DNA from 4 places in the Pseudoalteromonas sp. Scap06 genome. Region 1 is predicted to be linked to each of the others. Evidence: predicted binding sites of a transcription regulator. Region 1 holds the regulator's gene; each other region holds the start of a gene.

Region 1 (3,549 bases):
ACCATTAACCATAATTGCTTGGTTATTTTGGAGTACATTGTCACCAGGAATTGGGGGGGTTGAAGATCTAAAGTTTGCAATAATAGGGTTAGTTAAGTTTAACACTCTGGCATTGTCATGTTCTGCCGAAGTCCCCATTACATCTCCATTGTATGATTTATTAGGGTTCGACCAGTAATTAATACGTGTACAATTACCTGGACAATTATATGCCATCACTGAACGCCATTGCGATTGAGGTTGTTGGTAACCATGTCCAAATGAATAAGGAGTTGTTGAAGGATCGTTTTCTGGATTATGGCGAGCGCCTTGTAAGTGCCCAATCTCATGACCAAAGGAGTAGTAGCCTGTCGCACAATCATAATCGACCATAGCAAAAGCGCTTTGAGCATTAGCGCCAATGGCTTTGGCCTGGCCACAGTAACCATTGACATCATTTACTAATATAACTACATCTGCACCGAATTGATCGCGTAATGTATGTGCTTCATCCATATAACCATCGTTCTTAGCTGCTAAACGATTTAAATCAGTACTTGAGTTTGCAGCTTCAGTATAATTAATTTGGCTCATGTGGGCTATGCTAACAACTGCGTTGACGCCTGAGTTTTGATAACCTTGGTTGGTTTCAACAATCGCAAGATCAATTAAGCTATTTATATCCCCTGATTTTTGAGCTGCTGCTGGGGTATATAAAACTAATAAACTAATATTACTTTGCGTTTCGTTAGCCATTACCGATTGAGTGTTTTGAGCTGTTAAAATTTGTTCACTCATAAACTCCAAGTTATTAGACTGTTTATAGTCGGGAGCATGTTCAGCTGGCTGCTTTTGGGGATCTAATTCAATGAAATTATGACCAGAGTGCCTATTTGGTTGTAATTTATATATCTGTTCACCTACTTTTACAGTACCCGAAATGCCTTTTGCAGATTTAATAAGTGTTATTTCGTCATCTTCTAAACTTTTACCAATCCAAATTAAGCTTCCCGTTGCTGACAAACTTGTTGAACTTTTTATAAATTCAATGTCGTTACCTTTAACAGGTAAAAGAAAGGTATTTGTGCTATTTGTGAGCTCAAAAAGAGGCTGGCCAAACTGTAATTGATTACTTGTTTGTGTGGCCACGCTTTGTGGCTCATTAATATATTGCACTTCAAAAAGCGGAACTTGAGCTTGTGTATAGCCGCTGAATAGGAGCCCAATAAATAAAGGTGAGTATTTTTTCATTTCATAGTCCTTTTACATTTGTTTTGTCCACATAAAGTGTACACGGTAATATTTTTATTTCAATTAATTAACATTAGCGCTCATTAAAATTAACCATTGTTGTAAATTTTAAGATACATTTTTTATTTTTACTGTTGATGGGTTGCTTTAATCAGTGCAAAAATAATTTTAAGTAGTTAAGAGCGGGTTATATTCTTAGTGCGATAAGCTAATTATTATCAGTGGAGCTAACTTAATTTATATTTGCGATTTTAAAATAACTGTATATACTCACAGTTAATTGTACTGTATGGAAAACCAGTTGTATGCGACCATTAACGAAACGCCAAGCGCAAATACTCGAACTTATCAAAGTGTTTATTAAAGATACTGGTATGCCTCCTACACGTGCCGAAATTGCACAAACACTGGGTTTTAAAAGTGCGAATGCTGCAGAAGAACATTTAAAAGCACTGGCTAAAAAAGGTGTGATTAAAATGAAGCCGGGCGCGAGTCGGGGCATTCAGCTTGTTGAAGAAGAAGAGCCAGAGCAACTGGGCTTACCTTTAATTGGTCGAGTTGCTGCGGGTGAGCCAATATTGGCGCAACAGCATGTAGAAAGCCACTGTAAAATTGACCCTTTAATGTTTAAACCTGCGGCTGATTTTTTACTGCGCGTTAACGGCATGAGCATGAAAGATATTGGCATTATGGATGGCGACTTACTCGCTGTACATAAAACTCAAGTAGCTGAAAATGGTCAGGTTGTTGTTGCTCGAGTGGATGATGATGTTACGGTTAAACGTCTAGAAAAAGCCGGCAGAAAAGTATTACTGCATGCTGAAAATGACGAGTTTTCAGCCATTGAAGTTGATTTGGAAAATGAATCTTTCAATATTGAAGGTTTAGCGGTGGGTGTTATTCGTAACGCTGATTGGATGTGATAGTTAAGCATAACCTAGCGCTTAATATTGATTAGGCGCTGTTTTTACATGCATTATTTTTGTACGATATTGCTTGTGAATCGCTTTTTGTTATTTTTAAAAATCGCTAAATATTGTTATAAACAAACAAATTTATTTTAGGGTCTGTTGACCTTTCAAGGTTGAATTTGCAGCAGTCTGTTTGGTATTTAGGCAAGACAGAGCCTATGTGGTGTGGTTATTCCCCATAAATAGGCGATAACGCAGCATCAATGCCAAACAGGCGCTGCCCGAAGGATTCTGCCTAGGGGCGATTTACTCTTTGTTGCTCGGTTTTGACTTAGCCCACTAGGTTACAAACCTCGCGCCGCGATTAAACCGCCCCTAGTTTGAACAAATTTTAATCCGCAAAGGTCAACAGACCCTAGTTATTTTTAAATCATAAAATTTTATATTTTTTCCGCTGTTATTCAAGCTACCCCTTACTAACCCTGACTTTGGGATTAATTACCTCATTAATTGCTATTTTCTTTGCTGCACTTTTTTAAGTAACCTCTTGTTTATTTTTCATACTCACCTTGCTTATTGTTTATTTTTTAACTAGTTATTAAAGAGCTGGAATAAAAATAACTCACAGCCTAGTCGTTTTGAGCACACACATTTAGTAACTCCAGCACCCTTATAAAAAATAAAAATAACGAATGGGCGTTTAAGCCGTATGCCTCTTCGCTTTGCGTCAGCAATAGCATCAAAGGAGCCGTCACATGGGTAAGCTGAGTTCTTCCTTGTGGCTTATATTGTTAGTTTTTTCGCAAAATGTGCTTGCTAATAGCCAATATAATATGCGTAAAGGCGTAACTGATATAAGTAATAATGTATACCAACTGCACATGACCATATTTTTAATATGTTGTGTGATTGGGGTGATCGTGTTTGCCATTATGTTTTGGGCACTCATCCATCATCGCAAGTCTAAAGGGGCTGTCCCTGCCCAGTTTCATGAAAGTACCAAAGTAGAAATACTCTGGACTGCCATTCCTTTTGTCATCTTAATTGTTATGGCCATTCCTGCGACTAAAACGTTAATTGCGATGGAGGATGCCAGCAAAGCTGATATCACCATAAAAATTACTGGATCACAGTGGAAGTGGCATTACGAGTATATGGGGGAGGACGTTGAGTTTTATTCAATGTTAGCGACTCCTCAAAATGAAATAACGAATCTTGCCGATAAAAACCCGAATTATTTACTCGAAGTAGATAAGCCACTAGTGCTACCGATTAACCAAAAAGTTCGTTTTTTAATGACTTCAGATGATGTAATTCACTCATGGTGGGTACCTGATTTTGCAGTTAAAAAAGATGCAAACCCTGGGTTTATTAACGAAACATGGACCAATATTAATGAAGTAGGTAC
Region 2 (3,549 bases), 340 kb from region 1:
GCTTATTTAGCTTATTTAGCTCATTCGCCCTGAGGGTAACGCGCTACTAAGCCTTGATATACCTGTTTTGCAAAATCTGCATGTTCAGTATCAAGGCTTTTAACTACTTCTACTAAGTGTTCGTTATCTTCTTGACCATGCCATACTTTAATGTAGCTGCCATCTTTGTAGCCATGATCTTGGCGGAAAAAGTTAAGCGTATTTTTACCTACATAACCACGGTATAAATCATCAATATCCATGCCTATTTGCGCCATACAACCAGCAAAAGCGGCTGCATTAAACGCTTTATTGGCAACAGCACTGGCTGCTAATAATTCAAGTGTTTGTTTAAAGTCATCACCTTGTTGTGGTGCACTCATTTCGGCTTGTAGTTTTGTTGCTATTTGCTCGTAGCTAGTCTCACCGTCAATACGCAACGATAAGCCAAAGTGAAAAATATCAACCAGCTCTAAAATCACCTGTTCAGTATCTGGTGTTTGTTTTTTCCACCATTTCCAACCGTAATGGTCTAACATTTCTGCACATTCAACCCAAATAGCTCGGTACCATTCAAAGCCTTGGCTAAACCATTGCTCATGTACTTTAGTATTCATGGCATTTTGCATTTCTAGCATAACAACTAGCTTGTTTAAATTCGCAGACATATTGGTTCCACTGTTGGATTTATAATTAGGGTAATAATACAGATAATATAACTTAACGACCAGCCGAAAACTCATGCCATGAGTTGATCAGGTCAACAAAGTCTTCAAAACCACAACCGCTGCTTAAATCATTCTCTTCAAGCATTAATTCGTCATCTTGGTAGGCTAATATATCTTCGTTATCTTGATGCAGCGCATGCGCTTCAAATAACGCTTCATCTTTAGAAAGGATCAGGTCAATTTCTTGGCCTTTAAGTGTTAACGGTTCAAAGCTTGAACTCACCGAGCTAATAAGCGCCAGCACCATAGCCACTTTGTCTTTGCCTATTTCTTCATTTAACCAACGGCCTATAATCGCATGCTCGCTGCTTATTTTAATTCTTAACCCACTAATAGGGTCGCGAATAAATTGGTATTCCATAACTTTATTCCAGTACTGCTAATTACAATAGATTATAACCTAGTCAGTTATGAATAACGCAAGCCAGATACAAAAATAGCGCCGCAAGGCGCTACTTAACCTGAACTCTGGTTAAGAGATTTACTAACATATTGAATAAAATGATATTTATGTTTATTTTCTCTAGCCAGAAATTTTCAGTGAAAACAAGGCGAAATTACGCGTCAATAGCTAGTCTATTGCAAGTAAATTCAACGCAGTTAGCGCTCAAAATAGCTGCTAGAGATAGATTTATTATCCAGAGTTCAGGTTATTTAGTATCATCAATATAGCTAACCGCCTGAGCGATAGCGGGCAGCATCAATAATTGCCCATAAATGGAATACGGCTCCAACAATAGCTGGAACAACTAAGAACCATAACGCGTAACCGCCAAAAACCAAAATGGCAAACACCAGCGCCGATAAAATACGACCCTGCACCAACTGCCCTAAACCCGGGAAAAAAATATTACATAGAGCGGCTATTACATTTCCGCCAGAACCTTGTTGAGACATACTAACCTCTGTAGTTTAATTAATTTTGTATTTGTACTTATTATTTATACTTACACACTTTATGCCAATTTATTAAGGCTTACAAATCATACAGTTAAATTATTACGAATTTATCGCTTTAGTATTTTTTGCCAAAAATAAGTCAAATTAGCAATTTTAAATAGCTATTTTAGTTACTTGCTCAGTTTATACTGTTCACTATTCAACAACTTAAATACCTATTTTATAAATAGCTGTTTATAAAAACAGTATTTTATTTAGCCTAACAAAAACACCTGTTATACTGCTCTCATTATTGATTAAAAAGGCGTAACGATGGACGTTTCAGAATTACTCGATGGCTTAAATGATAAACAACGCGATGCCGTTGCAGCGCCATTACAAAACATGCTGGTATTAGCAGGAGCAGGTTCAGGTAAAACTCGAGTATTGGTTCATCGTATTGCCTGGTTAATGCAAGTAGAGCAAGCCTCTGCCTACAGTATTTTTGCGGTAACCTTTACCAATAAAGCCGCTAAAGAGATGCGTTCAAGGGTTGAAGAAACTCTAAAAGCCCCTGTTGGCGGCATGTGGATTGGTACTTTCCATGGTTTATCGCACCGAATTTTACGGGCACATCACCGTGAAGCAAATTTACCTGAAGCCTTTCAAATTTTAGACTCAGACGATCAGCTTCGCATGATCAAGCGCTTGTTAAAATCGATGAATATTGATGATAAAAAATGGCCAGCCAAACAGTTTGGTTGGTACATAAGCGCTAAAAAAGACGAAGCTCTGCGCCCTAAAGATATTCAGGCATACGATATTAACGAGCAAATGATGCTGCGCGTTTACGCAGCCTATCAAGAAGCTTGTGATAGAGCGGGCCTAGTTGATTTTGCTGAAATATTACTACGTAGTTATGAGGTTCTTAAAAACAACCCAACCCTGCTTCGTCATTATCAGCAGCGCTTCGCACACATGCTAGTAGACGAGTTTCAAGATACCAATACTATTCAGTATGCATGGCTAAAATTACTTGCGGGCGACACTAGTAGTATTATGATTGTAGGTGATGATGACCAAAGTATTTACGGTTGGCGTGGCGCTAAAATTGAAAATATCAAACGCTTTTTAACAGACTTTGATGCAGAGACGATTCGCCTTGAGCAAAACTATCGCTCGACTGCCACTATTCTTAAAGCGTCTAATGCACTTATACAAAATAACTCCGAGCGTATGGGTAAAAGCTTGTGGACTGACGGTAACGACGGCGAGCCAATTTCTATTTATGCTGCCTTTAACGAGCTAGATGAAGCGCGCTTTGTGAGTAGCAAATTACGCAGCTGGCTAAATGCCGGAAATGCGCTACAGGATGCGGCTATTTTGTATCGTAGTAATGCGCAATCGCGGGTACTTGAAGAAGCGATGCTACAAGAAGGTTTAAAATACCGAATTTATGGTGGTATGCGATTCTTCGAACGTCAAGAAATTAAAGATGCCCTCTCATACTTACGCTTAGTGGGTAACCGCCAAGATGATGCCGCATTTGAGCGTGTAATTAATACCCCAGCCCGTGGGATTGGCGACAAAACATTAAGCCATATACGTGACTGCGCTCGCGCTGAATCTTTGCCGCTTTGGTATGCTGCTAAAGCCATTGTAGAACAACAGCATTTATCGGGTCGAGCATCAGGAGCTGTTGCAAAGTTTGTCGAACTTATTGAGCATATTGAAGATAAAATTAGTGACTTAACGTTGCATGAGCAAGCTAAATACGCGATTCAAACCTCAGGGTTAATGGCTATGTATCAGGCTGAAAAAGGCGAAAAAGGCCGCGCTCGAGTAGAAAACTTAGAAGAATTAATTAGTGCCTGCGATCAGTATGAACTCCCTGAAGAGGAAGAGTTTAGCTCGCCACTACAAGGCTTTTTAGCTTATACCTCACTTGAATCTGGCGAAGGCC
Region 3 (3,549 bases), 950 kb from region 1:
AACATTACCTAAAAAAACAGCTATGCAACCAAACCTGTTGGGTAAGCACATACTGTTAGTTGAAGATAATGCGATTAACCGACATGTTATTTCAAAAATGTTGGAGCCGACTGAAGCGGTGATAGTTATGGCCGAGGATGGTGTTAAGGCTCTTGATGTATTAAAAGATCAATCGTTTGATTTGATTTTAATGGATTGCCAAATGCCTAATATGGATGGCTATGAATGCACACGTACGATTAGAGTTATGGAAGTTAAAACAGGTTTGCGAGTGCCTATAGTAGCGATTACGGCTAATGCCTATGAAGAAGATAAACAGCGATGTTTAATAGCAGGTATGGATGACTTTATTGCCAAACCAATTAATAGTGATGATTTATACACTGTGATTGGTAACATTCTCAGCTGATAATAGTTCAACAGGCAAAAGCTTACACCGTGCCAGAGAGTATCCGCTTGCCAAATGGTTAAATGTATCTAATTAGTTTTATGAGCAGAAAAATAAGATAATAGAATGGGGGGATTAGCCTGAGTAAACTAATGGAAAGTCGGCGCTACTCAGGCTATATAATTACATTGACTCTAATTTCATGCCGCGTGTTTCTTTGATGTATTTAACCACAAAAAATACACTAATAAATGCCGAAAGAGTGTAAAAGCCATAAGCACCTGCTAAACCAATACTGCCGAGCATAATCGGGAAGGTCATAGTAATAGCAAAGTTAGCTATCCATTGTGCGCTAGCTGCAACAGCAAGGGCTGCTCCGCGAATACGGTTATTGAACATTTCACCAAGTAGTACCCATACAATAGGGCCCCAGCTTAAGCCAAAAAATACCACAAATAAATTAGCCATTATTAATGCAAAGGTACCCATATTTTCGCTAAGTGCTAACTTGCCCGCTTCATCAAGGCCTGCACTTCCAAAGGTGTAGGTAAGTGCACTTAAACTAATAAACATACCTATGCTACCTACCAATAATAGTGGCTTACGGCCTACTTTATCGACTAAGGCAATAGCTATAAAGGTAGATAAAATATTGGTGGTGCCTGCAAGTACATTAATAAACAGTGATTGTGATTCATCAAAACCAGCGGCTTGCCATAGCTCTGAGCCGTAATAAAATACCACGTTAATACCAACAAATTGTTGGAAAACTGATAAAGCCACACCCACCCAAACAATAGGATGTACTTTTTTACTGCCATCAATAAATAAGTCGCGAATACTTGGTTTTTTATCACTTTGCAGAGACTGTTTCACGTCATTGATTTGCGTATCAGCATCGTCATTTGAGATTTTATTAAATACAGTTTTAGCGTGTTTAAGTTTACCTTGTGCGACTAGGTAACGCGGTGACTCAGGAATAAAAAGTACGCCAATTAAAAATAAGCCTGCAGGAACAAGTTCAGCCCAAAACATCCAGCGCCATGCGGCTAAATCTAACATTAAAATACCTTCGGCACCGCCAGCGGCGTTAGCAATTAGGTAATTACTTAAAAAGGCTGCAAATAAACCAAGTACGATAGCGAGTTGTTGTAATGTCGCTAAACGACCACGTAAACTTGCTGGTGCTACTTCTGCAATATAAGCAGGTGCTAAAACAGAGGCTGCACCTATGCCTAATCCGCCAAATAAGCGGTAAAAAATAAACTCAGCAGAACTATCGGCAACCCCAGAGCCAAAAGCGCTGACTGCAAATATAATGGCAGTGACAATCATAATAGCGCGACGGCCAAATTTGTCAGCTAATGGGCCAGCAGCTAAAGCCCCCAGCGCACAACCTAATAATACAGATGCAACATTAAAACCAGTTGCAACACTGCTTGAGTTAAATGTATTACCTAATGCCGATACGGTGCCGTTTATAACGCCCGAATCGAAACCAAATAAAAAGCCACCAATAGCGGCAACGGCCGATATAAAAATAACATATAAAAGCGAGCACTTAGTCTGTGCGCTATGCTCACCTTTAGTTGCATGCTGTGTCGTCATGTTGTTCAATCCTAATTTTTATTATGTGTAATGTAGTTAAAGTAGCACTAAATTTGCTGGCAACCTTAGCACAGAGTGATCACGCTAAAAAAGATATTTCAATAGTAATACGTATGCATAAAAATTTTATTGGGTTGATAAAAATAACGAGATACTAGATACTGTTTTTATATACAGTATGGGCGGTTTTATGAAAAAAGAGTTACCAGCGAAATATTATTTGGCACATTTTAGAGAGCTATTAACGTTTGTGAGCGAGAAATGCATGCATTTACTCGAGCAAAAGCATATTTCATTTATTAGTAAAATAAACACGCTCGACGAACAGAGCCAGTGTATGTTGGCGCGCATTTATTCTCGTAAGCCTTATTTAGTTCAAACCCAATCATTAAACTACGAAGAAATTAGCTTGCCATACCAAGCACTTTTTAAATTAAAAGCGGCAAAGTTAATTGCTGAACCTTCTCATAAAGATTATAGGCAACTACTAAGTCACCTAACAAAACCGGCCTTAACAGAGCTGCTAGAAAAGCAAGAACAACCGCCATTATTTAAAAAAAGCGCTGCTAAAAGTAACTTAGTTGAAATAGTTAGTTCATTCTTTGAATCTAAGCCAGAGTGTCTTGCACACTTATATAATCAGTACGTGATAAATAATAGAGAAGAGTATTACGAGTATTTTGAATTTTTATATATCGGCAGGCTCAGTGCAGGCGATATTAATCATCAAAATCGATTTGTACTGCGAGATTTAGGCGTAACACCTGTTAGGCAAGAGCATAGTGAAAGCTTGTCGCGCTTTGATTCAATAGAGGAAGCGCAGTCTAACTATGCATTAAACCGTTTGCGGCTAACGCTTAAAAATACAAAAGATGACAATGAAAGAGAGGTACTAGCAAAGAAGCTAATAAATGAAGTAGCGTTAGGGGATCTTGCACAAGAGTTAAAAAACAAGTTACTGGTTATACTTTATAAGCAACTAAAAACAACTAACCCAACACTTGCGTTTGATGTACTTAATGCTTGCGAAGACGATGCACAAGCCCTCGAGATTCAAATAAGGGAGCAATATCGACAAGGCAATAAGCAATGGGTAAAAACGCAGCTTGAGCAAATTATAGAAAACCCGCTTACTGATGAGTTACTGTATTTTGCAGATGACTTTTTAATGCGTAAATTTAACAAGCAAACCCGTTCGCGGCTCAGTGAAATGTTAGCCAGTACACGCTGCATTATAGAAGTTGATGAACTCTACCGCGGCGATGTTGAGTTAGGTGTAAGCGATCACTACACTCGTCAAGGCAAACAGGTTTTTTATACTGAAAATACTTTGTGGCAAAGCCTATTTTCGCTGGTTTTTTGGCAAGAGCTATTTATTGAAACCCCGACGTCGCTTTGTAATGAATTTGATATTTTCCCACAAGCGTTAAAAACAGACTCCTTTTACTTAAATCAATCCTCACAAATAGAAGCGCGGCTGGCTGCGTGTAATAGTACCCCCAAATTGCTGCGTTTAGTGTGTAACCATGCCGCGAAGTATTATGAGCAACCAA
Region 4 (3,549 bases), 1.5 Mb from region 1:
ACCAAAGCGATCACGCAGTGGTGAGGTTAATGAGCCCGCACGCGTGGTTGCGCCAATTAAGGTAAATGCAGGTAAATCAAGCTTAATAGAGCGTGCTGCAGGCCCCTCACCTATCATTATATCGAGTTGGTAATCTTCCATTGCAGGGTAAAGTATTTCTTCTACTTGTGGGCTTAAGCGGTGAATTTCATCAATAAACAGTACATCACCTTCTTCAAGATTAGTAAGCAATGCAGCTAAATCGCCGGCTTTTTCAAGTACAGGGCCCGAGGTCGTTTTAATATTTACGCTTAATTCATTTGCTACAATATTAGCAAGCGTGGTTTTACCTAAGCCTGGCGGGCCAAATATTAATAAATGATCCAACGCTTCACTGCGGCTACGCGCAGCTTCAATAAATATTTCCATTTGTTGCTTAACATGCGGCTGACCACGATAATCGGCCAGTAACTTAGGCCTAATAGCACGATCTATGGTGTCTTCATTGGTTTTTTCAGCAGCATCTATTAAGCGATCAGCTTCGATCATAATTTACTCACAGCATTGATTTCAAAGATTCTTTAATTAGAACCTCAGTCGACATATCGGGTTTGCTTACTGATTTTACTGCTTTTTGCGCTTGTGGCAATTTATAACCGAGCGCCACTAACGCCGAAACCGCATCATCGGCCGCATTATTAGCTATAGTTGCATCGCTCGCAGGCTCTATTACGGCGCTGTCGCTAAATGGGGTAAATAAGTCGTTGCCCCAATTCTTTAATCGGTCTTTCATTTCGAGCACTAAGCGCTCGGCGGTTTTTTTACCTACCCCTGGCAGTTTAACCAAGGCGGTAGCGTCTTCATTATTTACGCAACTTACAAACTGCTGCGCCGACATACCCGACAAAATAGCTAAACCCAACTTAGGTCCTACGCCATTGGCTTTTAACAGCTCTCGAAATAAGGCTCGTTCGGTTTTATTATTAAAGCCAAACAATAACTGTGCGTCTTCGCGTACAACAAAGTGAGTGTACACAATGGCGTTGTCGCCCACTTTGGGTAAATCATAAAAACAGGTCATTGGCATTTGTACTTCGTAGCCAACGCCACTCACTTCTAATAATATTTCTGGGGGCTGTTTTTCAACTAACACGCCGTTTAAGCGACCTATCATTGTTATTTCCTTAGACGTCCTCTAACGGTTTTGCTTGCGCTACCCGCTAGTTTTATTAAATTTTGTTCAGAGTGAGCATGGCAAATTGCAATCGCGAGTGCATCTGCTGCATCGGCTTGCGGCGTACCTGGCAGTTTAAGTATATTTTTAACCATATGTTGCACTTGCGATTTATCTGCTCCACCGTTACCCACCACGGCTTGCTTTATTTGCCGTGCAGAGTATTCAAACACCGGTAAGTCGGCCATAGAGGCCCCCACAATGGCAGCACCACGGGCTTGCCCAAGCTTTAAAGCAGAATCGGGGTTATGTGCCATAAATACTTTTTCTATGGCAAAGGTTTCAGGCGAAAACTGCTCTATAAGCTGCGTAATACCTTGGTAGATCATTTTAAGTCGGGTGGGAAAGTCATGATCGGCTAATTTAATACAGCCACTGCCTAAGTATGTAAACTTAGCACCTTGGTGCGCAACCACACCGTAACCCGTTAAACGCGAGCCCGGATCGATCCCTAAAATAATGGCCAAACAGCACTCTCATTATTGTTATTTATTAATAATGCTAATAATGCCAGAGCACTGTATAAATTACCAGTACCAAGCCAAAACAAAAATGCCTACTTAAAAAGTAGGCATTTAAACTCTATTTGGCCAAAAAGTTTACGCCAATGCGCGCACTAAGCCTTGGGTGTTTTGTTTGAGCGTACGGGCAATCATAAAATAACCTAAACCTGCTACAAACACGCCACCAGCAACGGGGCCAATAATCCAAATATTTGGATGCAGCTTACCCGCCAAATCAAACATTTGCTGCTGCACTATTAACAGTGCAATATCACTAAAAAATGCAGCGACCAGTCCGGCTAAACCGCCCAGTAATAAAAACTCATATAAAGTGGCATTTTTTATTAATCGGCTTTTAGCACCTAACGTACGCAATATTACGATTTCTTGCATGCGCTCACCTAAGCTTGCTTGCACCTGCGATATTAGTACCAACGCACCACATAACACCACAATAGCCAATACAAAACCAATGGCTAACGACACTTGCTCAATAGTCGACTGTATTTGCTTAACAAAATTATCTACATCAATTGCTGTAATAGTGGGGTATGAACGTAATAACTGGCTAAAGTCGCGCTTTTGCTCAGGTTCAATGCGTACCGATGAAATATAGGTTGCCGGAAAGTCGCTAAGTACATCTGGGCTTAAAATAATAAAAAAGTTAGGCTTGAGTGTGGCCCAATTTACTTTTCGCACACTGGTTATTTTAGCATCAAACGACTGCGCACCGATTAAAAATGTAAGAGTATCGCCTAATTTAACATCGAGGCGCTGCATCATCGACTCTTCCAGTGAGGCCTCGGCAACGGCGTCATCGCCAAACCACTGGCCATCGATAATGTCATTTTGCGAAGGGACTTCGTCAAGCCAGGTTAAATTGAGCTCGCGGCCAATGCCTGAGCGGGCTTCTTCGTCTTTTTTCTCGTTATCTTGCAGTGACACTTCACGCGCAACCGCTTCACCGTTGACGGCATTTACGCGACCACGAATAGTCGGGTAAAACTCCGACACCTGAATGCCTTTTTGTGCTAAATATTCATTAACTGGGTCCAGTTCATTTTGCGTAATATTCACTAAAAAAGCATTAGGTGCATCACTTGGTAATTGTGACTGCCAATCAGAAATAATATCATTTTTAAGCACAATTAAAAATAACAGTAATTTAATAGCTAACGAAAAACTAATTAACTGCACTGCATTAACATTGGCGCGCTTTTGAATAGACGCAATAGCCAAAGACCAGCTGTTACCCGGCTTTAAGCCAAGCTTGCGGCCACCGCCAAATATTAACTTAGAGATTAAAAATAACACCAAAATAAGCGCAAGCGTTGAGACAAACAAAATAAGCGTAATTTTTATGTTATTACTAAATAACCACATTAATAAAAACACGGTGAGTGCACTTAGCCCTAAATGAATTTTACTTACCGCTAGTCGATCGCCTAAATTACGGCGAAGTACTCTGAGCGGTGGAATATCAAATAAATCTAAAAGTGGCTTAATAGAGAACATAACCGCACAAATAACCCCTGTACTAATCGCCACCAGCCAAGGTTTAAAACCAGCCATGGGCAGTTCGGTACCCATACTTTTAGCTAAATAACCGGTAGCCATCTCTTGCAAACCATAGCCAATAGCTAGGCCAACAACCACCGCCATGGTACATACCATTAATAGGTGCATAAGGTAAATTTTACGGATCATATCTCGGCTGCCACCTAAAGTTTTCATCATTGCGACTGGGTCGTATTGACGCTCACAATAGCGCTTAGCCGATACTGCAATAGCAACCGCGGCTAAAATAATCCCTAGCAAACCGGCTAATAACAA

What was found. Region 1 encodes LexA, which represses DNA repair genes until DNA is damaged. Its sites were predicted from a motif close to TACTGTATNNNNATACAGTA; they were not measured.
Region 2: uvrD (DNA helicase II) is a predicted target of LexA. The motif match lies at 1,836-1,855, and genes of this name have one in related genera.
Region 3: FLM47_RS10375 (exonuclease domain-containing protein) is a predicted target of LexA. The motif match lies at 2,156-2,175, and genes of this name have one in related genera.
Region 4: ruvC (crossover junction endodeoxyribonuclease RuvC) is a predicted target of LexA. The motif match lies at 1,730-1,749, and genes of this name have one in related genera.

The regions. Positions count from the first base shown of each region.
Region 1 is NZ_CP041330.1:3,187,323-3,190,871, reverse strand. Features, by position in the region: gene FLM47_RS14775 (M12 family metallo-peptidase) at 1-1,230, opposite strand, end outside; gene lexA (transcriptional repressor LexA) at 1,536-2,153, shown strand; gene coxB (cytochrome c oxidase subunit II) at 2,897-3,549, shown strand, end outside.
Region 2 is NZ_CP041330.1:142,825-146,373, reverse strand. Features, by position in the region: gene FLM47_RS00685 (dUTP diphosphatase) at 21-647, opposite strand; gene FLM47_RS00680 (YacL family protein) at 700-1,068, opposite strand; gene FLM47_RS00675 (hypothetical protein) at 1,380-1,604, opposite strand; gene uvrD (DNA helicase II) at 1,920-3,549, shown strand, end outside.
Region 3 is NZ_CP041330.1:2,235,203-2,238,751, reverse strand. Features, by position in the region: gene FLM47_RS10385 (response regulator) at 1-409, shown strand, start outside; gene FLM47_RS10380 (sugar porter family MFS transporter) at 572-1,996, opposite strand; gene FLM47_RS10375 (exonuclease domain-containing protein) at 2,187-3,549, shown strand, end outside.
Region 4 is NZ_CP041330.1:1,279,885-1,283,433, reverse strand. Features, by position in the region: gene ruvB (Holliday junction branch migration DNA helicase RuvB) at 1-528, opposite strand, end outside; gene ruvA (Holliday junction branch migration protein RuvA) at 536-1,153, opposite strand; gene ruvC (crossover junction endodeoxyribonuclease RuvC) at 1,156-1,680, opposite strand; gene FLM47_RS05905 (ABC transporter permease) at 1,813-3,549, opposite strand, start outside.